Regions from separate parts of the Streptomyces sp. JK94 genome, predicted to be linked through region 3. Evidence: predicted binding sites of a transcription regulator. Region 3 holds the regulator's gene; each other region holds the start of a gene.
What was found. Region 3 encodes HrcA, which represses chaperone genes, less so after heat shock. Its sites were predicted from a motif close to TTNGCACTCNGNNNNNCNGAGTGCNAA; they were not measured.
Positions count from the first base shown of each region.

Region 1 (7,854 bases), on a different contig from region 3:
TCTCCCCGGCCGCCGTGGCCTCGGCCGCCCAGTCCGCCACCGGCAAGTCGGAACGCAACCCGCAGCGGTTCGTCACCATGCTCGAACGACTGCTCAACATCGACGGCTATCCCGTGTTGCAGCTGATCGAGTCCGGACGCACCGTCCAGCTCGACAGGGAGCTGCTGCGGCAGCAGTTCCCGGAAGGTGACGCACAGTGAACGCCCTCCCCCGGTCCGACGGCCCCGGGATCAGTGCCGCCCGCGCCCGGGACGTCGTCGACGCGCTGCGCCGGGGCACCGTGCCGCAGCAGGGCCTCGGACTGTTCGCGGTCGGGCTCGACCGCTTCGCCGACGCGCTGGACGACGACCTCGCCACGGCCGCCCGCGGCGGCTCGGCGTTCCACGCCCTGCGGGGCGAGTACGGCTCGGGGAAGACCTTCTTCGCCCGCTGGCTCGCCGAGCGCGCCAAGCGGCGCGGGCTGGCCGTCAGCGAGGTGCAGATCTCCGAGACGGAAACGCCGCTGCACCGCCTGGAGACCGTCTACCGCCGGCTCACGGAACGGCTGACGACGTCCACGCACCCCCCGTCCGCCCTGCGCGCGGTGATCGACTCCTGGTTCTACGCGCTGGAGGAGGAGGTCCTCGCCGCCGGCGAGGCGGACGAGGACGACGAAGCCGCGCTGGGACGTGCCGTCGACGAGCTGCTGGAGCTGCGCCTGACGGGGGTGGCGCGCACCACGCCCGCCTTCTCGGCGGCGCTCCGCGGCTACCGTACGGCGGTCGCCGCCGGCGACGGCGCCCGCGCCGAAGCACTGATCGCCTGGCTCGGCGGGCAGAAGTCCGTGGCCGCCGGTGCCAAGCGAGCGGCCGGAGTACGCGGCGACCTCGACCACTTCGCCGCGCTCGGATTCCTCCAGGGACTGCTGACGGTGCTGCGGGACTGCGGGCACCCGGGGCTCCTCCTCGTCCTGGACGAGGTGGAGACGCTGCAGCGGGTGCGCGGTGACGTGCGGGAGAAATCCCTGAACGCGCTGCGTCAGCTCCTGGACGAGATCGACGCCGGCCGCTTCCCCGGACTGTTCCTCGTCATCACCGGCACCCCGGCCTTCTACGACGGGCAGCAGGGCGTACAGCGCCTCGCGCCGCTCGCCCAGCGGCTGGCGACGGACTTCAGCACCGATCCCCGCTTCGACTCCCCCCGCGCCGTCCAGCTCCGCCTGCCCGGCTTCGACCTCGCCTCCCTCGGCGACCTGGGCCGCAAGGTACGCCGGGTGTACGAGGCCACGGCCCACTACCCCGAGCGGGTCGCCGAGCGTGCCGACGACGCGTACCTCGACGAACTGGCCCGAGCCGTCACCGGCTCGCTGGGCGGGAAGGCCGGTATCGCCCCCCGACTCTATCTGCGCAAGCTGGTGGCCGACGTCCTCGACCGGGTCGACACGTTCGGTGACTTCGACCCCCGCGCCCACTACACGCTGACGGTCAGGGCCGCGGAACTGGACGAGGTGGAGCGCAACGCGGCCGCGAGCGCCGGGGACGTGGACCTGGAGCTGCCGTGAGCGCCGACGCGCTGGACCTGCTCGATCCGATCCTCACGCATCACATCGTCAACACGCTCGGCTGGCGCTCCCTGCGGCCCCTCCAACAGGAAGCCATCGGTCCACTGCTGGCGGGCCAGGACGCCGTGCTGCTGGCCCCCACGGCCGGCGGCAAGACCGAGGCCGCAGCCTTCCCGTTGCTGACCCGTGCCCAGCGGCAGGGGTGGAAGGGCACCGGCATCCTCTACGTCACGCCGCTCAAGGCACTGCTGAACAACCTGTGCCCGAGGCTGGAGACGTACGCGGGCTGGGTGGGCCGGACGACGGAGCTGTGGCACGGGGACGTCGCGAGCAGCCGACGCCGCCGCATCCTGGCGCAGCGCCCGGACGTCCTGCTGACCACGCCGGAGTCGCTGGAGGCGATGCTGGTCAGCACTCATGTGGACCATCGGGCGTTCTTCTCCGGGCTGCACAGCGTCGTGGTCGACGAGGTGCACGCCTTCGCGGGTGACGACCGGGGCTGGCACCTGCTCGCCGTACTGGAACGACTCCAGCGGCTCGTGGGACGGCCGGTCCAGCGAGTGGGACTGTCCGCCACCGTCGGCAACCCCCGGGAACTGCTCGCCTGGCTTCAAGGGTCCGGACGCGGCGAGCGGCCCGGACGGGTCATCTCCCCCGGAGTGACGCTCCCCGGTCCCGAGCGATCGGCTCCGGCGGACCCGCCGTCGTGCGATGTGGAACTGGACTACGTCGGATCGGTGGCCAACGCGGCAACGGTGATCGCGGCCCTGCACCGGGGCGAGAAGCGCTTGGTGTTCTGCGAGAGCAGGCGAACGGTCGAGGAGCTGGGCGAGCAGCTCCGGCTCCGGGGCGTCACCACGTTCCTCTCCCACGCCTCGCTCTCCACCGACGAACGACGGCGGGCCGAGCAGGCCTTCGGGGAGGCCCGGGACTGCGTGATCGTATCGACGAGCACCCTGGAACTAGGCATCGACGTCGGCGACCTCGACCGCGTCGTCCAGCTCGACGCGCCCGCCACCGTGGCCTCCTTCCTGCAACGCCTCGGCCGCACCGGGCGGCGTCACGGCACCCGTCGCAACTGCCTCTTCCTCGCCCTGGACGACGAGGGTCTCCTGGCCGCCACCGCACTGCTCCTGGCCTGGTCGCGTGGCTGGGTCGAACCGGTGACCCCACCGGGTGAGCCGCGACACCTCGTGGCCCAACAGCTTCTCGCGCTCTGCCTTCAGGAGCACCGGGTCGGAGAGAACCTGTGGCAGGAGTGGTGGGGCGGCCTCGACCCGTTCGGCACCGCCGCCGAACCGGTCGTACGGCATCTGGTGGAACAGGGCTACCTGGAGCGGGACTCGGGCACGCTGTTCATCGGGCCGGAGGCCGAACGCCGGTTCGGCCACCGGCACTTCATGAACCTGACGGCCTCGTTCACCGCGCCCCCCGAATTCACCGTGCTCAGCGGGCGGACGGAGATCGGGCGCACCGATCCCGACCTGCTCACCGAGGAGACCGACGGCCCGCGCAAGCTACTGCTGGCCGGCCGCAGCTGGCTGGTGACCTACATCGACTGGCGGCGCAGGCGCTGCTTCGTGGAACCAGTGGACGAGGGCGGACGCGCCAAGTGGAGCGGCTCGGGGGCACATCGCGTCCGGTCCTTCACGCTGGCCCGCGCCGTGCGGGACGTGCTGCTCGGCGACGACCCGCCCGTGGTCCTGACCCGCCGGGCGAAGGCCGGACTGGCGGAGGCCCGCGAGAACCACGTGGACGTGGTGCATCCGGCGGGCACCGTCATCACCCGTCGCGGAGCCAAAGACGTGCGCTGGTGGACCTTTGCCGGCCATCGGGCGAACGCCACCCTCGCCGCCTCCCTGCCGTCGGTCGTTCTGCGTCACCGGCTCGTCGACGACCGGTTCGTGCGACTGCGCGACGACGTGACCGCGCCGTCGTGGCGGGCGGCGGTTGCGGATGCCGAGGCGGGTCTCACCCTGCCCGAGGTGGACCCCGGCGCGGTCCGCGGCCTGAAGTTCGCCGAAGCCCTCCCCCCTCGCCTTGCGGAGGCCACCCTCGCGGCCCGCCTGACGGACGAGGAGGGGGCCCGGGCGGCTCTCGCGGAGCCTGTGAGGTTCGTCAGGGGGATCGCCCTGTAAGGGGGCGCGGGGAACTGCGCGAGCAAGCCCCACGCCGCCGCACCCGGTGCCGAACCCTCCGGGGCAGACGCGAACCCGGCACCACAAGCGAGGATGCCCAGCCCCCGCAGGGGGCTGGGCACCGTCAGCTCAGCGCAGCGCTCAGTGGGCGTGGCCGTGGCCGTGGCCCGCGGCGGCCGGCTCTTCCTCTTCCTTCTTCTCGACGACCAGGGTCTCGGTCGTCAGGAGGAGGGAGGCGATGGAGGCGGCGTTCTCCAGGGCGGAGCGGGTGACCTTCACCGGGTCGATGACGCCGGCCTTGACCAGGTCGCCGTACTCGCCGGTGGCGGCGTTGAAGCCCTGGCCCTTGTCGAGCTCGGCGACCTTGGAGGTGATGACGTAACCCTCCAGGCCGGCGTTCTCGGCGATCCAGCGCAGCGGCTCGACGGCGGCGCGGCGGACGACCGCGACACCGGTGGCCTCGTCGCCGGTCTTGCCGAGGTTGCCCTCGAGGACCTTGACGGCGTGGACCAGCGCGGAGCCACCACCGGAGACGATGCCCTCCTCGACCGCGGCGCGGGTCGCGGAGATGGCGTCCTCCAGACGGTGCTTGCGCTCCTTCAGCTCCACCTCGGTGGCGGCGCCGACCTTGATCACGCACACGCCGCCGGCCAGCTTCGCGAGGCGCTCCTGGAGCTTCTCGCGGTCCCAGTCGGAGTCCGTGGACTCGATCTCGGCCTTGATCTGCGCGATCCGGCCGTCGACCTCGTCACGCTTGCCGGCACCGTCGACGATCGTGGTGTCGTCCTTGGTGACGGTGATGCGGCGGGCGGTGCCGAGCACCTCGAGGCCGACCTGGTCGAGCTTGAGGCCGACCTCCTCGGAGATGACCGTGGCGCCGGTGAGGACGGCCATGTCCTGCAGCATCGCCTTGCGGCGGTCGCCGAAGCCGGGGGCCTTGACCGCGACCGCGTTGAAGGTGCCGCGGATCTTGTTCACGACGAGGGTGGAGAGGGCCTCGCCCTCCAGGTCCTCGGCGATGATCAGCAGCGGCTTCGAGGCGCCCGCCTGGATGACCTTCTCCAGCAGCGGCAGCAGGTCCCCGATGGAGGAGATCTTGCCCTGGTTGATGAGGATGTAGGGGTCGTCGAGGACGGCCTCCATGCGCTCCTGGTCCGTCACGAAGTACGGCGACAGGTAGCCCTTGTCGAAGGCCATGCCCTCGGTGAAGTCCAGCTCCAGACCGAAGGTGTTGGACTCCTCGACGGTGATGACACCGTCCTTGCCGACCTTGTCCATCGCCTCGGCGATGAGCTCGCCGACCTGCTGGTCCTGGGCGGACAGCGCGGCCACGGCGGCGATGTCGGACTTCTCGTCGATCGGGCGGGCGGTGGCGAGGAGGTCCTCGGACACGGCCGCGACGGCCGCGTCGATGCCCTTCTTCAGCAGCGCCGGGGAGGCACCCGCGGCGACGTTGCGCAGGCCCTCGCGGACCAGCGCCTGGGCCAGCACGGTGGCGGTGGTCGTACCGTCACCCGCGATGTCGTTGGTCTTGGTCGCCACCTCCTTCACCAGCTGCGCGCCGAGGTTCTCGTACGGGTCCTCGATCTCGACCTCGCGGGCGATCGTGACACCGTCGTTGGTGATGGTCGGGGCGCCGAACTTCTTGTCGATGACGACGTTGCGGCCCTTGGGGCCGATCGTCACCTTGACCGTGTCGGCAAGCTTGTTGACGCCGCGCTCGAGGGCGCGACGGGCGTCCTCGTCGAACTTCAGGATCTTCGCCATGGGAGCGTGAGCCCTCTTCCGGAAAGTCTTGGGGTTATACGGCACTGCGCCCCGGGCGCCCGGCTTTTTAATGGTCGCGGGAGCCAGGGGCGCAGCTGAAAAGCCAGGTACTTCGGTGAACTACTTCTCGACGATCGCGAGCACGTCGCGGGCCGAGAGGACGAGGTACTCCTCGCCGTTGTACTTCACCTCGGTGCCGCCGTACTTGCTGTAGAGCACGACGTCGCCGACGGTGACGTCGAGCGGAAGACGGTTGCCGTCCTCGAAGCGGCCCGGGCCCACGGCCAGGACGACGCCCTCCTGGGGCTTCTCCTTGGCGGTGTCCGGAATGACCAGGCCCGAAGCCGTGGTCTGCTCGGCGTCGAGCGGCTGGACCACAATGCGGTCCTCGAGCGGCTTGATGGCAACCTTGGAGCTGGCGGTCGTCACGATCCGACCTCCCCCTTCGGAGATCTCACGGGGTTAACTGTCTGAGGTGGCGACCAGGTCGATCCGTCGTCGCGGGTGCCGGACCTGCCCGTCGCTGTGTTGGCACTCTCCAGTGGGGAGTGCCAGACCCGAGACTATGACCGCGATTAGCACTCGGTCAAGCGGAGTGCCAATGCCGGCGGCGCGTGGCGGGATTTCCCGTGGCCGCCGGTGCCGTGAGACGCCGCTCTCCGGGCCGGAACTCGCCGGGGCAGCCGCCTCCGGGACCCCGGCTTTCGGCCCGGGCGGCCCCTCCTCGGGCGGCCCCTCCTCGGGCGGCCTCCTCCTCGGGCTGCGGGCTGCGGGCTGCGGGCTGCGGGCTGCGGGCTGCGGGCTGCGAACGACGGACGGGCTGAACGGGACCGGCCGGAGTCACCGGTCAGAGGTAGTCCTCCAGGCGTCCCACCCTCAGCCCCTGCTCCTCGATCGTCTCCAGCAAACGTGCCGTGCGCGCGCCCAGTCCCCGGCCCGTGGGGTGGTCCGGGTCGACGGTCACGATGTCACCGGGGTGGAGGCGGCGCTCGCCGCGGGTGTAGGTGAGGTCGCCGTCGGCGTTCAGGGCCGCCCGCCACAGGACGACCGCCGTGACGCCGCAGCCGGCGGCGGCGCGCAGGGTCGTGGTGTCGTACGTGCCGTAGGGCGGGCGGAGGAGGTGGGGGCGGACGCCGAAGCGGGACGCGAGCTTGGTCTGCTGGCCGCAGATCTCGGCGCGCTGGCCCGCGTGGGGCAGGCCGCGCAGGGAGCGGTGGTCGAGGGTGTGGTTCTGCAGGCTCGCGCCGACCGAGCGCAGCCGGGCGAAGTGGCCGTAGGCCGGTCCGGCGACCGTGTCGGTGAGGAACAGGGTGACCGGGAGGCGCCGTTCGCGGATCAGGGCGGTGAGGCCCGGGTCCCGCTCGGCGCTGTCGTCGAAGGTGAGGAAGACGACCGGGTCGGTGGTGCGGACGTGGTCCACGACGGGCGGCAGGTTCCGCTCCCGGTCGCCGCCCTGGGCGGGCTCGCCGGCCGCCGGGTGCTGCGCGGGGCCGGCGAACTGGGCGCAGCCGGTGAGGAGTACGGCGGCCAGGGCGGCCCCGGCCGGCCGGAGCCGCCCGCGCCTCACAGGTAGTCCTCCAGCCGGGCCACCGCGTATCCCTCGGCGGTGACCTTGTCGAGGAACGCGCGGACCATGTCGCGCATGGTGCCGTCCCAGTCGTCCTCGCCCCGGAAGTGACTGAGGACGATGTCGCCGGGGTGGATCTCCCGGTCCCACTCGCGGTAGTCCCAGTGGTCGGCGAAGACCTCCTCGTTCCAGATCGGGACGTACGCGATGCCGCAGGCCTTGGCCGCCCGCAGGGTGTCGCGGTCGTAGTTGCCGTAGGGCGGGCGGAAGAGGGTCGGGCGGGTGCCGTAGCGCTTCTCGATCACGTCCTGCATGCCGCAGATCTCGCGCTTCTGCCCGGCGTAGGACAGGCCGGGCAGGTAGGGGTGGTTCAGGGTGTGGTTGTTGAGGGTGACGCCCCGGTCCTGCATCTTCTTGAAGTAGCCGTAGTCCTCCTTCACCAGGTAGTCGCTGAGGAAGGCGGTGTACGGGATCTTCAGCTCGCTCATCATCCGCAGGAACGCCGGGTCCTTCTCGGCGCCGTCGTCGATGGTGAGGAAGACGATCCTCTCCTCGGTGGGGACCGAGGTGAAGACCGGCGGGAGGTTCTCCTGGCCCCTCACCTCGAAGCCCTTGCGCGCCTTGATCCGCGGCTTCTTCGCGGGCGGCGGCGGGGCCGCCAGCGGGACCCTCTTCAGGTTCCAGCGTTTGGCGGCGGCGGCCCGGGCGGCCTGGGCCGCGCGCAGCTTGGACGCGTAGGCGTCGAGCGCCCGGGCCTCGGGGGCCCGCAGGGGCTGCTGCCCGGCGGCGCCCTCCATCTCGGAGGCGTCCTGCGCACAGCCGGAGGCGAGGGCGGCGACGAC
Region 1 is NZ_JBSICH010000015.1:251,140-258,993, reverse strand. It holds gene pglZ (BREX-2 system phosphatase PglZ) at 1-200, shown strand, start outside; gene brxD (BREX system ATP-binding protein BrxD) at 197-1,540, shown strand; gene ACVV2G_RS15765 (DEAD/DEAH box helicase) at 1,537-3,678, shown strand; gene groL (chaperonin GroEL) at 3,820-5,445, opposite strand; gene groES (co-chaperone GroES) at 5,566-5,874, opposite strand; gene ACVV2G_RS15750 (polysaccharide deacetylase family protein) at 6,293-7,012, opposite strand; gene ACVV2G_RS15745 (polysaccharide deacetylase family protein) at 7,009-7,854, opposite strand, start outside.
Region 1: the regulator HrcA is predicted to act here: its motif matches at 6,021-6,047, upstream of groES (co-chaperone GroES).

Region 2 (7,854 bases), on a different contig from region 3:
TGAGCAGCACCGAAGCTTGAAGCCATACGCCTCAACCTAGCCCGGCCCCCAGAACCTCAAACGTGCCCGGGCGTCACCCCGGCGCCGATTTGGTCACACGGTGTCCCGGGCGGACGCGCCCGCCCGGCCCGGAGGGTCACGCCACCCTGCGGGCCGCGTACTCCGCGATCTCCGTCATGGGAGGCCGTTCCTCGGTGTCCACGGAGTACGTGCGCGGCTCGAAGCCGGCGGCGCCCCGCTCGAACTGGGTGAGGGACGGCCGGACCAGGTGGCCGCGGGCCAGCCGGAGCTGGGCGGTGCGGTAGATCGCGGCGGACATCCGGCCCAGGGCCTGGCCGTCCTGGTGCCGGTGCCTGCGGACGCCGACGTCGACCTGCGCCAGGGCGTCCAGGCCCACCAGGTGCAGGGCGTCGACCAGCAGGCCCAGCTCGACGCCGTAGCCGACGGGGAAGGGGAGCCGTTCCAGCAGGGAGCGGCGGGCCGCGTACTCGCCGCCGAGCGGCTGGACGAAGCCGGCCAGCCGCGGCCAGTGCATGTTCAGCAGCGGGCGGGCCATCAGCTCCGTGACCCGGCCGCCCTGCCCGGGAGCGGCGCCGAGCGGGCGGTCGTACATGGCCTTGACGAGGTGCACGTCCGGGTCGGTGAGCAGCGGGCCCACGATCCCGGCGACGAAGTCGGCGGAGAACTCGCGCAGATCGGCGTCGACGAAGCAGACGATGTCGCCGCCGGTGACCAGCAGCGAGCGCCACAGCACCTCACCCTTGCCGGGGACGGGCGGGACGCGGGGGAGTATCGCGTCGCGGTGCACGACCCGGGCGCCCGCCGCCGCGGCCACCGCCCCCGTGCGGTCGCGCGACCCGGAGTCGACCACCACCACCTCGTCGACGAGCGGGTCCGGGCCCATCAGGTCCCGGCGGATCACCGTGACGATGTCGCCGACCGTCGCCTCCTCGTCCAGGGCGGGGAGCACCACGCTCACCGTCTGCCCGGTGGCGCGCTTGGCGGTCAGGAGCCGCTGGAGCGGCCGGTCCGTCACGGACCAGGACCGTGCGCCCAGCCAGCGCTCGACTTCTTCCAGCACGGTCGGTGGCTCCTCTGTGATCCATCTCGCGGTACGGACGACTGTCTCAACCGTCCTGGCCTTCGGTTACAGTCTTGAACAACGCGCAGCACCACCGCATGCCGGGGGTCGCCACGCGCCCCGCACAACAATCGAATACCGCTCATCCAGAGGGGCAGAGGGATACGGCCCGTTGAAGCCCCGGCAACCCTCCAGTCGGTTCCCGTCACGCGGACGTGGCGAGGCTCCCGACTAGGGAAGGTGCCAAATCCGTCTCACGGCGAGATGCGTCGTGAGGAAGATGAGGAGAAAGGGCCTCGCCTCACATGGCTGTGCAGACTGCCGAAAGCACCACCACCCCCGCCGGCTCCGTCGACCTGGGCCCCGCCGCGGCGCTCTCCTGCCGCGAGTGCGGTCACCGCGTGCCGCTCGGCCCGGTCTTCGCCTGCGAGGAGTGTTTCGGCCCGCTGGAGATCGCCTACGACTTCTCGGACTACGACACCGAGGAGCTGCGGAAGCGCATCGAGGCGGGCCCCGCGAACATCTGGCGCTACGCCCCGCTGCTGCCCGTCCCCGCCGACGTGGCGACCAAGCCGAACATCAACCCCGGCTGGACCCAGCTGGTCAAGGCCGACAACCTGGCCCGCGAGCTGGGCGTCACCGGCGGTCTGTACGTCAAGGACGACTCCGGCAACCCGACGCACTCCTTCAAGGACCGCGTCGTCGCCCAGGCCATCGAGGCCGCCCGCGCCTTCGGCTTCACCACCCTCTCCTGCTCCTCCACCGGCAACCTCGCGGGGGCCGTCGGCGCCGCCGCCGCCCGCGCGGGCTTCCGCTCCTGCGTGTTCATCCCGCACGACCTGGAGCAGGGCAAGGTCGTCATGGCCGCCGTCTACGGCGGAGAGCTCGTCGGCATCGAGGGCAACTACGACGACGTGAACCGCTTCTGCTCCGAGCTGATCGGCGACCCGGCCGGCGAGGGCTGGGGCTTCGTCAACGTCAACCTGCGGCCGTACTACGCCGAGGGCTCCAAGACGCTGGCGTACGAGATCTGCGAGCAGCTCGGCTGGCGGCTGCCCGACCAGATCGTCGTCCCGATCGCGTCCGGCTCCCAGCTCACGAAGATCGACAAGGGTCTGCAGGAGCTGATCAGGCTCGGGCTGGTCGAGGACAGGCCGTACAAGATCTTCGGTGCCCAGGCCGAGGGCTGCTCGCCGGTGTCCACCGCCTACAAGGCCGGCCACGACGTCGTACGCCCGCAGAAGCCGGACACCATCGCCAAGTCGCTGGCCATCGGCAACCCGGCCGACGGCCCCTACGTCCTCGACATCGCGCGCCGCACCGGCGGCGCGGTGGAGGACGTGACGGACGAGCAGGTCGTCGACGCCATCAAGCTGCTCGCCCGCACCGAGGGCATCTTCGCGGAGACGGCGGGCGGCGTGACGGTAGGCGTCACGAGGAAGCTGATCGAGAACGGCGTCCTGGACCCGTCCCTCACCACCGTCGTCCTCAACACCGGCGACGGTCTGAAGACCCTCGACGCGGTGGCCGGCACCGGCCTCACCGCCACCATCCGCCCGAACCTGGACTCCTTCCGAGAGGCTGGCCTCGCATGAGCGTGACCGTCCGCATCCCCACCATCCTGCGCACCTACACCGGCGGCAGGGCCGAGGTCGCCGCCGACGGTGCGAACCTCGGCGAGGTCATCGCCGACCTGGAGAAGAACCACACCGGCATCGCCGCCCGCGTCCTGGACGACCAGGGCAAGCTGCGCCGCTTCGTCAACGTCTACGTCAACGACGACGACGTGCGCTTCGAGCAGGGCCTGGAGACCGCCACCCCGGACGGCGCGGGCGTCTCCATCATCCCGGCGGTCGCCGGCGGCTGACCCGCCCCGCGATTGCCTTCGGTCGTCGCAGTGACGCCGCGTTCATCGGACCGCCCCCTCCGCAAGAGAAACGGAGGGGGCAATTCCATGGGATTGAGCGCGGTAGAGTTGGGGAAAGCGCCGCCGATCGAAAGATCGAGAATCCCGCATTCCCCCGGTACGCCCGACAAGATGCAGCCAAAATGCGGGCGTATTTCGCGGCTTTTGAGCCCTTTGTCTGCCCCGACTTGACCCGAATTCAGGCGAATTCTCGCCACATTCCGGGCCGGGTGCGTCCAGATTTCTCGTCCGACTGACCTGTTGCAGACGGCAGTTGGACAGATACATTCAGCCGCGGTCGACGCGTTCCGGCGCACGCCCCCGGTCGTGGGGGGCGAGGTCTGACCCGGGTCCGCGAAGTGCGGATCTGTGCAAGGGCCAGTAATAGGGGAGTTAGGCATGGCTCAGGGCACCGTCAAGTGGTTCAACGCGGAGAAGGGGTACGGCTTCATCGCGGTCGACGGTGGTGCGGATGTTTTCGTCCACTACAGCGCGATTCAGATGGACGGCTACCGCACCCTCGAAGAAGGCCAGCGGGTCGAGTTCGAGATCTCGCAGGGTCAGAAGGGCCCGCAGGCCGACATGGTTCGCCTCAGCGCCTGAGACGTTCGGCCACCGCAAGCGAACGGTTCTTCTCCGAAGGGCCCGCACCTCCCCGGAGGTGCGGGCCCTTCGGCCTGCCCGCGGGGGCCCGCACGGGGCCGCGCCGGGTGGTGCGGGCGGCCGGGCGGCCGGGCCGATCCCCGGAAGGCGCTTGCACTCGACAGGGGCGAGTGCTAATCATTGGCGTTAGCACTCTGAAGGTGAGAGTGACAACGAAGGACCGGGTCGGTGAGGCCCGCAGGCCGGGTGGGGAAGGAACCACACGGCCGGCGAGCCGTCCGTCGCGGGCGCGGGCGCGGTCCGAAGGAATCACCCCCAGTCCTGGAGGGACCACTTCACATGGCCAAGATCATCGCGTTCGACGAGGAGGCACGGCGCGGCCTCGAGCGCGGCATGAACCAGCTCGCGGACGCCGTCAAGGTGACGCTCGGCCCCAAGGGCCGCAACGTCGTCCTCGAGAAGAAGTGGGGCGCCCCCACGATCACCAACGATGGTGTCTCCATCGCCAAGGAGATCGAGCTCGAGGACCCGTACGAGAAGATCGGCGCCGAGCTGGTCAAGGAAGTCGCCAAGAAGACGGACGACGTCGCCGGTGACGGTACGACCACCGCGACCGTTCTCGCCCAGGCCCTGGTCAGGGAAGGCCTGCGCAACGTCGCGGCCGGTGCCAACCCGATGGCCCTGAAGCGCGGCATCGAGAAGGCCGTCGAGGCCGTCTCCGCCGCCCTGCTGGAGCAGGCGAAGGACGTCGAGACCAAGGAGCAGATCGCCTCCACGGCCTCCATCTCCGCCGCCGACACCCAGATCGGCGAGCTGATCGCCGAGGCCATGGACAAGGTCGGCAAGGAAGGCGTCATCACCGTCGAGGAGTCCCAGACCTTCGGTCTGGAGCTGGAACTCACCGAGGGTATGCGCTTCGACAAGGGCTACATCTCGGCGTACTTCGCCACCGACATGGAGCGTATGGAGGCGTCGCTCGACGACCCGTACATCCTGATCGCCAACTCCAAGATCGGCAACGTCAAGGACCTGCTGCCGCTCCTGGAGAAGGTCATGCAGTCGGGCAAGCCGCTGCTGATCATCGCCGAGGACGTCGAGGGCGAGGCCCTGTCGACCCTGGTCGTCAACAAGATCCGCGGCACCTTCAAGTCCGTCGCCGTCAAGGCCCCGGGCTTCGGCGACCGCCGCAAGGCCATGCTCGGCGACATCGCCATCCTCACGGGCGGCGAGGTCATCTCCGAGGAGGTCGGCCTCAAGCTGGAGAACGCGACCCTGGACCTCCTGGGCCGCGCCCGCAAGGTCGTCATCACCAAGGACGAGACCACCATCGTCGACGGCGCCGGCTCGACCGACCAGGTCAACGGCCGCGTCAACCAGATCCGCGCCGAGATCGAGAACAGCGACTCGGACTACGACCGCGAGAAGCTCCAGGAGCGCCTGGCGAAGCTGGCCGGCGGCGTGGCCGTCATCAAGGCCGGTGCCGCCACCGAGGTCGAGCTCAAGGAGCGCAAGCACCGCATCGAGGACGCCGTCCGCAACGCGAAGGCGGCCGTCGAGGAGGGCATCGTCGCCGGTGGCGGCGTGGCCCTGCTCCAGGCCTCCCAGGTCTTCGAGAAGCTGGAGCTGACGGGTGACGAGGCGACCGGCGCCAACGCCGTGAAGCTCGCCCTGGAGGCCCCGCTGAAGCAGATCGCCGTCAACGGCGGTCTCGAGGGCGGCGTCATCGTGGAGAAGGTCCGCAACCTGACCGTCGGCCACGGCCTGAACGCCGCGACCGGTGAGTACGTCGACATGATCGCCGAAGGCATCATCGACCCGGCGAAGGTGACCCGTTCCGCCCTGCAGAACGCCGCCTCCATCGCCGCGCTGTTCCTCACCACCGAGGCCGTCATCGCCGACAAGCCGGAGAAGGCCGCCCCGGGCGGCGCCCCCGGCGGCATGCCGGGCGGTGACATGGACTTCTGATCGACCTGGTCGATCAACCGTCCCACGGACCGAGGGCGGCACTCCCCGACAGGGGGTGCCGCCCTCGGGCTTTTCCCGCGGCCGGACCGCGGTGCGGCGACGCCCCCCGGGTGTGATCCGGACCACGAAGGGCGGGCGGCCGGAATGGGCGGCACGGGCGGCCCCGTTGTCCCCGGCAGAGCTGCATGCGTATGCACATACCGACCGGTACCTCCCAGGGAGCCCCCACGTGACCGCCACCTCCGCCGAGGCCGCCACCCGCGCCGCCCGGATCCTCGACCGCCCGGCCACCATCAACGGCCTGACCGTGCCCAACCGCATCGCCATGGCCCCGATGACCCGGATGTTCTCCCCGGGCGGCGTCCCCGGCGACGACGTGGCCGCGTACTACTCCCGGCGCGCCGCCGCCGGAGTCGGCCTGATCGTCACCGAGGGCACCTACGTCGGCCACGAGTCCGCCGGGCAGAGCGACCGCGTGCCCCGCTTCCACGGCGAGGAGCAGCTCGCCGGGTGGGCGAAGGTCGCCGCGGCGGTGCACGCGGCGGGCGGCACGATCGTGCCGCAGCTCTGGCACATCGGCATGGTCCGCAGGCAGGGCGAGCCGCCCTTCGCCGACGCCCCCGCCGTCGGCCCCTCCGGCCTGCGCATCGGCGCGGACGAGGCCACCGGCAGGGCGATGACCCGGCGCGACCTGGACGACGTCGTCGGCGCCTTCGCCGAGGCCGCCGCCGCAGCCGAGCGCATCGGCTTCGACGGCGTGGAGATCCACGGCGCCCACGGCTACCTCGTCGACCAGTTCCTGTGGGCGGGCACCAACCGCCGCACCGACGCCTACGGGGGCGACCCCGTCTCCCGCACCAGGTTCGCCGCCGAGATCGTCGCCGCCGTACGGGAGAGGGTCTCGGCCGGCTTCCCCGTGATCTTCCGGTACTCGCAGTGGAAGCAGGAGGCCTACGACGCCCGCCTCGCCGGGACGCCGGAGGAACTGGAGGCCGTCCTCACCCCGCTCGCCTCGGCCGGCGTCGACGCCTTCCACGCCTCCACGCGCCGCTACTGGCGCCCGGAGTTCGACGGCTCGGACCTCAACCTCGCCGGCTGGACCAGGAAGCTGACCGGCAGGACCGCCATCACGGTCGGTTCGGTCGGTCTCGACGGCGACTTCACCAAGTCCTTCCTGGGCAAGGGCTCGCCGGTCGGCAGCCTCGACAACCTCCTCGACCGCATGGAGCGCGACGAGTTCGACCTCGTGGCCGTCGGCCGCGCGCTGCTCCAGGACCCCGAGTGGGCCGCGAAGGTCCTCTCCGGCCGCTTCGACGCCCTCGCCCCGTACGAGGCCGCGTCGATGAAGACCCTCAGCTGAGCGCGGCGCGCACCACGGCGTAGGGTCCGGAGATCACCAACTGGCGTACAGCCTGCGGTAAACCAGTGAGGAGTGAGCGATGAGCGCGACCGACCCCGTGGTGCGCACCGTCTCCGGTGCGGTGCGCGGACGGACCGCGGACGGCCTGGCCGTCTTCCGGGGCATCCCGTTCGCCGAAGCCCCCGTGGGCGAGGCCCGGTTCGCCGCCCCGCGTCCCGCCCGGCCCTGGGAGGGCGTACGCGACGCGTACGCCTTCGGGCCGCCGCCCCCGCAGGACACGGGCCTCGCGGGCCCGGCCGGCGCCCTCCCCGAGGGGGACGACTGGCTGACGGTCAACGTCTGGACCCCCGCCCCGGACCCGGCCGCCCGCCGCCCGGTCATGGTCTGGATCTACGGCGGCGCCTACAAACTCGGCCACTCCGGCAGCCCCGGCTACGACGCCCGCCGCATCGCCGCCGACGGCGACCTCGTCGTCGTCACCCTCAACTACCGGCTCGGCATGGAGGGTTTCGCCCACATCGAGGGCGCCCCCGCCAACCGGGGCCTGCTCGACCAGGTGGCCGCGCTGGAGTGGGTGCGGGACAACATCGCGGCGTTCGGCGGCGACCCGGACCAGGTGACCGTCTTCGGCGAGTCGGCGGGCGCCGGGTCCGTCGCCTCCCTGATGGCCATGCCCCGCGCGGCCGGCCTCTTCCGGCGGGCCATCGCGCAGAGCGTGCCGGGCACCTTCTTCTCCGACGCGCTCGCCCGGGACATCGGCGCCGCCCTCGCCGACGAGATCGGCCTGCGGCCCACGGTCGCCGACCTCTGCGCCGTCGCCCCGGACCAACTGGTCGAGGCCGGCCAGGCGCTGGCACCGAAGATGCCCCGGAACGTGGCCCGGTGGGGCCAGGCCGCGCCCACGGTCACCCCGTTCTCCCCGGTCGTCGACGGCGACGT
Region 2 is NZ_JBSICH010000025.1:131,885-139,738, reverse strand. It holds gene ACVV2G_RS22595 (alpha,alpha-trehalose-phosphate synthase (UDP-forming)) at 1-26, opposite strand, end outside; gene ACVV2G_RS22590 (glucosyl-3-phosphoglycerate synthase) at 137-1,081, opposite strand; SAM riboswitch class I at 1,221-1,368, shown strand; gene thrC (threonine synthase) at 1,387-2,676, shown strand; gene ACVV2G_RS22580 (MoaD/ThiS family protein) at 2,673-2,948, shown strand; gene ACVV2G_RS22575 (cold-shock protein) at 3,387-3,590, shown strand; gene groL (chaperonin GroEL) at 3,930-5,555, shown strand; gene ACVV2G_RS22565 (NADH:flavin oxidoreductase) at 5,785-6,915, shown strand; gene ACVV2G_RS22560 (carboxylesterase/lipase family protein) at 6,995-7,854, shown strand, end outside.
Region 2: the regulator HrcA is predicted to act here: its motif matches at 3,777-3,803, upstream of groL (chaperonin GroEL).

Region 3 (7,854 bases):
TACGCCCTGATCGTCGAGGAGGGCACCCGGCTCGCCCGCCGCATCCGGCGCGGCGAGGTCCCGACGACCGACGACGACGTGCACGCCGACCGGTACCTGATCGCGGAGGAGCGGCTGTCGGCAGCGGGCTTCGACTGGTACGAGGTGTCGAACTGGGCCACCTCGGACGCGGGGCGCTGCCTCCACAACGAGCTGTACTGGCGGGGCGCCGACTGGTGGGGCGCGGGACCCGGCGCGCACTCGCACGTGGGCGGCGTGCGCTGGTGGAACGTGAAGCACCCGGGCGCGTACGCGGCGGCGCTGGCGGCGGGACGGTCGCCGGGGGCCGGCCGTGAGGTCCTCGCGGACGAGGACCGCCGCGTGGAGCGCGTCCTGCTGGAGCTGCGGCTGCGGGAGGGGGTGCCGCTGGCCCTGCTCCGGGAGGAGGGGCTCGCGGCGTCGCGCCGGGCGCTGTCGGACGGGCTGCTGGAGCAGGGCCCGTACGAGGAGGGGCGGGCGGTGCTGACGCTGCGGGGGCGCCTGCTGGCGGACGCGGTGGTCCGGGACCTGGTGGACTGAGACGTTCCGGCGCCGTCACGGGGCAGGGTCCGCGTCCGGATCCGGCCGACTCCATGGTGCCGGCCGGCGACCGGCCCCGGCGCGATCCGGCCGGTACCCGGCCAGGCCGGCTGGGGTGCGACGGCGGTTCGGCCGACGGCCGGCGACCCGCGGCCGGTCCCGACACCATCCGGCCGGTTCCCGCCAGGCCGGCCCGGACGCGATGGCCGTTCGGCCGACGGCCGGCGGTCGGCCCCGGCCGGAACCCGGCCCGGCCGGCCCGGGCGCCGACGGCCGACGACCCGCGGCCGGTCCCGGCGCGAGACGGCCGGGCCCCCTAGGAGGGCGGGGCCGTCACGAAGTCGATGAGTTCCTCCACGCGGCCCAGCAACTCCGGTTCCAGGTCCTTGTACGACCGCACCCGCCCCAGGATCCGCTGCCAGGCGGCGCCCGTGTTCTCCGGCCAGCCCAGGGCCCGGCACACGCCCGTCTTCCAGTCCTGCCCGCGCGGCACCCGGGGCCAGCCGCCGATCCCCAGCGACGACGGCTTCACGGCCTCCCAGACGTCGATGTAGGGGTGGCCGACGACCAGCGCGTGCTCGCTCGTCACCCCCTGTGCGATCCGCCACTCCTTGGACCCCGGCACCAGGTGGTCCACCAGCACCCCCAGCCGGGCGTCCGGCCCCGGCGCGAAGTCGGCGACGATCGAGGGCAGGTCGTCCACGCCCTCCAGGTACTCCACGACGACACCCTCGATGCGCAGGTCGTCGCCCCACACCTTCTCGACCAGTTCGGCGTCGTGCCGTCCCTCGACGTAGATCCGCCCGGCACGCGCCACGCGGGCGCGGGCGCCGGGGACGGCGACCGAACCGGATGCCGTACGGGTGGGCCGTACCGGACCGGACGACGGCCGCACCAGCGTCACCACCCGTCCCTCCAGCAGGAAGCCGCGCGGTTCCATCGGGAAGACCCGGCGCTTGCCGAAGCGGTCCTCCAGGGTCACCGTGCCGGCCTCGCAGCCGGTCACCGCCCCGCAGAACCCGGTGCCGGGCTCCTCGACCACCAGGCCGGGATCGGCCGGGACCTCCGGTACCGGCTGCGGTTTCTTCCACGGAGGGGTCAGGTCGGCGGAGTACTGGCGCATTCTGAGGACGATACGAGGAATCCGCGTGCCGTGATCAGCGCGACACGCCGAAACGGGCGGCCAGCGCGTCCCGTTGGGAGCGGACGAACGCCGCGTCCACCACCGCTCCGTGACCGGGCACGTACCGCGCGTCCTCGCCGCCCAGGTCGAGCAGCCGGTCCAGGGCGGCCGGCCAGTGCGACGGTACGGCGTCGGGGCCCGCCTGCGGCCGGCCGGACTCCTCGACCAGGTCACCGCAGAAGACGACCTCCGGGTCGCCCGGCACCAGCACCGCGAGATCGTGGCCGGTGTGCCCCGGGCCCACGTTGGCCAGCAGCACCTGCCGGCCGCCTCCCAGGTCGAGCGTCCACTCGCCGCACACCTCGTGGCGCACGCCGGCCAGCGCGTCGGCCGCCTCCTCCGCGGCCCGCGCGTCCAGCCCCTCCGCCACCGCGTCCGACCGCAGCGCCTCCCGTCCGTGTCCGCCCCGCGCGAACACCACGCCCGTGCCCACCGCGCCGTAGACCTCCGCGCCCGCGAACGCCGCCGCGCCGAAGACGTGGTCGAAGTGGGGGTGGGTCAGCGCGAGATGCGTCACACGGTGACCGGCGAGCCGCTGCGCCTGCGCGCGCAGCCGGGCCCCCTCGCCGAGGCTCGACCCGGTGTCCACCACCAGCGCCGCGCCCGCGCCGACGACCAGCCCCGCCGTGCAGTCCCACCCCGGCAGCCGGCAGCGGCCCACCCCGGCGGCGAGCCGCTCCCATCCCAGTTCTTCCCAAGTCACCGTCACGACGACGACGCTAGCGGTACGGCCCCCGCGCACACGGCGGCGCGGCCCCGGCCTTGCCGGGGGCGTACCCCACGGCCGTACACTGGGCCGGGGAAGTCTGGCACTCGCATGGGGTGAGTGCCAGGGGAACACCGGGCGGACGACTTCTGGAGGTGTGCGCGATGCTCAGTGAACGCAGGCTGAAGGTGCTGCGCGCCATCGTCCAGGACTACGTCGGCACCGAGGAGCCGGTCGGCTCCAAGGCCCTCACCGAGCGGCACAACCTCGGCGTCTCCCCGGCCACCGTGCGCAACGACATGGCGGCCCTGGAGGACGAGGGGTTCATCGCCCAGCCGCACACCAGCGCGGGGCGCATCCCGACCGACAAGGGCTACCGGCTCTTCGTCGACAAGCTGGCCGGCGTCAAGCCGATGACCGCGCCCGAGCGGCGCGCCATCCAGAACTTCCTGGAGGGTGCCGTCGACCTCGACGACGTGGTGGCCCGCACGGTGCGGCTGCTCGCGCAGCTGACCCGGCAGGTCGCCGTCGTGCAGTACCCGTCGCTGACCCGCTCGACGGTGCGGCACGTGGAGCTGCTGGCGCTGGCGCCCGCGCGCCTGATGCTGGTGCTGATCACGGACACCGGGCGGGTCGAGCAGCGGATGGTCGACTGCCCGGCGCCCTTCGGGGAGTCGTCCCTGGCGGACCTGCGGGCGCGGCTCAACAGCCGGGTCGCGGGCCGTCGCTTCACGGACGTGCCGAGCCTGGTCGAGGATCTGCCCGAGGCCTTCGAGGCCGAGGACCGCGGTACGGTCTCCACCGTGCTCTCCACCCTGCTGGAGACGCTGGTCGAGGAGAACGAGGAGCGGCTGATGATCGGCGGCACCGCCAATCTGACCCGCTTCGGGCACGACTTCCCCTTGGTGATCCGACCCGTCCTCGAGGCGCTGGAGGAGCAGGTCGTGCTCCTCAAGCTGCTCGGCGAGGCGAAGGATCCGGGCGTGACCGTCCGTATCGGTCATGAGAACGCCCACGAAGGACTCAACTCCACGTCCGTCGTGTCGGTGGGCTACGGTTCGGGCGGCGAGGCGGTTGCCAAGCTCGGCGTGGTCGGACCGACCCGCATGGACTACCCGGGAACGATGGGAGCGGTACGCGCAGTGGCACGGTACGTCGGACAGATCCTGGCGGAGTCGTAGGTGGCCACGGACTACTACGCCGTACTCGGCGTGCGCCGCGACGCTTCCCAGGACGAGATCAAGAAGGCGTTCCGGAGGCTCGCCCGCGAGCTGCACCCGGACGTCAACCCCGATCCGAAGACCCAGGAGCGGTTCAAGGAGATCAACGCCGCCTACGAGGTGCTGTCGGACCCGCAGAAGAAGCAGGTCTACGACCTCGGCGGCGACCCCCTCTCGCAGGCCGCCGGCGGCGGCGCGGGCGGCTTCGGCGCGGGCGGCTTCGGGAACTTCTCGGACATCATGGACGCGTTCTTCGGTACGGCGTCGCAGCGCGGGCCGCGCTCGCGCACGCGCCGGGGCCAGGACGCGATGATCCGTATCGAGGTGGAGCTGGACGAGGCCGCGTTCGGCACGACCAAGGACATCCAGGTCGACACGGCCGTCGTCTGCAACACCTGCAACGGCGAGGGCGCGGCCCCCGGCACGTCGGCCCAGACGTGCGACATGTGCCGCGGCCGCGGTGAGGTCTCGCAGGTCACCCGGTCCTTCCTGGGCCAGGTCATGACCTCGCGCCCCTGCCCGCAGTGCCAGGGCTTCGGCACCGTGGTCCCGACCCCGTGCCCGGAGTGCGCGGGCGACGGCCGGGTCCGGTCCCGGCGCACGCTGACCGTGAAGATCCCGGCCGGCGTCGACAACGGCACCCGCATCCAGCTCGCGGGCGAGGGCGAGGTCGGCCCCGGCGGCGGCCCCGCCGGCGACCTCTACGTCGAGATCCACGAGCTGCCGCACTCCACCTTCCAGCGCCGCGGCGACGACCTGCACTGCACCGTCACCCTCCCGATGACGGCGGCGGCCCTCGGCACGAAGGTGCCGCTGGAGACCCTCGACGGCGTGGAGGAGGTCGACATCCGCCCGGGCACCCAGTCCGGCCAGTCGATCCCGCTGCACGGTCGCGGCGTCACCCACCTGCGCGGCGGCGGCCGGGGCGACCTCATCGTCCACGTGGAGGTCACCACCCCGACCAAGCTCGACGCCGAGCAGGAGCGCGTCCTGCGCGAGCTGGCGAAGCTGCGCGGCGAGGAGCGCCCGCAGGGGCAGTTCCAGCCGGGGCAGCAGGGGCTGTTCTCGCGGCTGAAGGACGCCTTCAACGGGCGCTGACACGGGCCCGCGCCAGGAGCTCCCGAGGCGGGTGCTCCTGGCGTATGCCAACGGAAGCCCGGATTCGGGCCCGCTCACCGGACGTGACAACATGCCGTCATGTCCTCCGCACTGACCGATCTCTTCCCCTACCCGATCGTGCAGGCGCCCATGGCGGGCGGCGTCTCCGTGCCGCAGCTCGCCGCCGCGGTCTGCGAGGCGGGAGGGCTGGGATTCCTGGCCGCCGGGTACAAGACCGCGGACGGGATGTACGAGGAGATCAAGCAGCTGCGGGGGCTGACGGGCCGCCCCTTCGGCGTCAACCTCTTCATGCCGCAGCCGGAGAAGGCCCCCGGCGCGGGCGCCGGCTCCCTCACGGGCACCGACGCCGCGCCCTCGCATGCCGCCGCCGTCGGCCTCTACGCCCACCAGCTCGCCGGCGAGGCCGCCTGGTACGAGACGGAGCTGGGCGACCCCGACAGCGGCCGCGACGACGGCTACGACACCAAGCTCGCGGTGCTGCTGGACAACCCGGTGCCGGTGGTGTCGTTCCACTTCGGCGTCCCGAGCCGCGAGGTCGTCGACTCCCTGCACCGCGTCGGCACCTTCGCCCTGGTCGCGGCGACCACCGCGGAGGAGGCCCGGGCCGTCGAGCGGTCCGGCGCCGACGCGGTGATCGCGCAGGGTGTCGAGGCCGGCGGACACCAGGGCACCCACCGCGACAACCCCGAGACGGGCGGCGCCGGCACCGGACTGCTGTCGCTGGTCGCCCAGGTCCGGGAGGCGGTGAGCCTGCCCGTCGTCGCCGCCGGCGGCATCATGCGCGGCGGCCAGATCGCCGCGGTCCTCGCGGCCGGCGCGAGCGCGGCCCAGCTCGGCACCGCCTTCCTCGCCACCCCCGAGTCCGGCGCGCACGACCTGCACAAGCAGGCGCTGACCAACCCCCTGTTCGTGCGCACCGAACTGACCCGGGCCTTCTCCGGCCGCCCCGCCCGCGGCCTGGTCAACCGCTTCCTGCGCGAGCACGGCCGCTACGCCCCCGCCGCCTACCCGGAGGTGCACCACCTCACCGCGCCGCTGCGCAAGGCGGCGGCGAAGGCGGGCGACGCCCAGGGCATGGCGCTGTGGGCGGGCCAGGGCCACCGGATGGCCCGGGAACTGCCCGCCGGGCAGCTGGTGGAGGTGCTGGCGGCCGAACTCGCCGCCGCCGGGACAGCGTTGTCGGACTACGTGACGGGAGGTACCGGTCGATGACGGCACCGGTGTTCGTGGTGGACTCCCTGCGGCCGGCGGACCTGCCCGGCGGGGAGTACGTCCTCGACGGCCCCGAGGGGCGGCACGCCGTCTCCGTGAAGCGGCTGCGCACCGGTGAGGACCTCGTCCTCACCGACGGACGCGGACGCTGGGCCGAGGGCGTGGTGAAGGCGGCCGAGGGCAGGGACCGCCTCGTCGTCGGCGGCCTGGAGCGCGTCCACGAGGAGCCCGAGGAGCGGCCCCGCGTCACCGTCGTACAGGCCCTGCCCAAGGGCGACCGCGGCGAGCTGGCCGTCGAGACGATGACCGAGGTCGGCGTCGACGCGATCGTGCCCTGGGCGGCGTCCCGCTGCATCACGCAGTGGAAGGGCGAGCGCGGCCTGAAGGCGCTCGGCAAGTGGCGGGCGACGGCCCGCGAGGCCGGCAAGCAGTCCCGCCGGGTCCGCTTCCCCGACGTCGCGGACGCGGCGACGAGCAAGCAGGTTGCCTCACTTCTGGCCGTCGCCGACTTCGCCGCCGTCCTCCACGAGAGCGGCGACGCACCCCTGGCCGCCGCCGGACTTCCCGCCGCGGGGGAGATCGTGCTGGTCGTCGGCCCCGAGGGGGGCGTCTCCCCCGAGGAGCTGGCCCTCTTCGCCGAGGCGGGCGCGAAGCCCTACCGCCTGGGGCGCAGCGTCCTGCGCACCTCCACCGCGGGCACGGCCGCGACCGCCGTCCTGCTGGCCCGCACCGGCCGCTGGTCCTGACGGCGGGCCGGCGACCGCCGGCCGGCGGTGGCGAGGTGGCTGTGGAGTGGTCCTGGTCGTCGGGGGGTGGCTGGGCGACTGCCGGTCGGTGGCGGCGGGGTGGTCGTGGAGTGGTCCTGGTCGTCGGGGGGTGGCTGGGCGACTGCCGTCGGTGGCGGCGGGGTGGTCGTGGAGTGGTCCTGGTCGTCGGGGGGTGGCTGGGCGACTGCCGGTCGGTGGCGGCGGGGTGGTCGTGGAGTGGTCCTGGTCGTCGGGGAGTGGCCGGGCGACCGCCGGCCGGCGGCGGCGAGGTGGCTGTGGGGTGGTCCCGGTCGTCGGGGAGTGGCCGTATGCGCCCTACCGCCGGCCCCGCACCGGTGGCACGCTGCCCTTCATGGGGGTATCGAGGCGGATCCGGCGGGTGGTTCCGGTGGTCGTCGGCGCGGTCGTCGCCGTCGGCGGTGTCGGCGCGTGCGACCCGGGCGGGCTCAGCTCCGCGTCCGTGGCGTACACGACCGACCAGACCGTGACGCGTGAACTGCAGCGGCAGAAGGCGCAGGTGCGCTGGCTCACCTGCACCGCCTCGTACGGAGACGACGGCGGCACCGCCTCGGCGGGCGAGGACACCGTCGCCTCGGTCGACTGCGAGGGCAAGACCGACGGCGGCGAGGACATCACCGTCGACGGCAAGGTGACCCGCGTCGTCAACGGCGCCTGCGTGCGCGGCGATCTGACCGCGAAGGTGGACGGCAAGGAGTGGTTCCGGGTCAAGGGGCTGGGCAACTGCGACGCCACGACCGCCCCGCCCGAGAACCGCCCCTCCCCGCACGGGCCCGGGCCCACCGTGACCGTCACCCGGACCATCTGGTGCCCGGACGACCCGCACTGCCGGCCGGTGCAGGGCAAGTAGCCCGGCGGGCCGGCGGGCCGGGAAGTGATCCGAACGGGAAGTGATCCGAACCTCTGTCGGCGGACGGCACCCCTGCATAGGCTGTGGGGGTGACACAGCCCGCAGCGCCTGCCTACCTCCGCTTTCCGCACCCGCACGGCGAGTTGGTCGCCTTCACCGCCGAGGACGACGTGTGGCTCGCCCCGCTCGACGGAGGCCGCGCCTGGCGGGTCAGCGCCGAC
Region 3 is NZ_JBSICH010000024.1:90,618-98,471, forward strand. It holds gene hemW (radical SAM family heme chaperone HemW) at 1-558, shown strand, start outside; gene ACVV2G_RS21540 (DUF3097 domain-containing protein) at 875-1,681, opposite strand; gene ACVV2G_RS21545 (MBL fold metallo-hydrolase) at 1,716-2,450, opposite strand; gene hrcA (heat-inducible transcriptional repressor HrcA) at 2,612-3,628, shown strand; gene dnaJ (molecular chaperone DnaJ) at 3,629-4,765, shown strand; gene ACVV2G_RS21560 (nitronate monooxygenase) at 4,865-5,998, shown strand; gene ACVV2G_RS21565 (16S rRNA (uracil(1498)-N(3))-methyltransferase) at 5,995-6,744, shown strand; gene ACVV2G_RS21570 (hypothetical protein) at 7,118-7,633, shown strand; gene ACVV2G_RS21575 (S41 family peptidase) at 7,717-7,854, shown strand, end outside.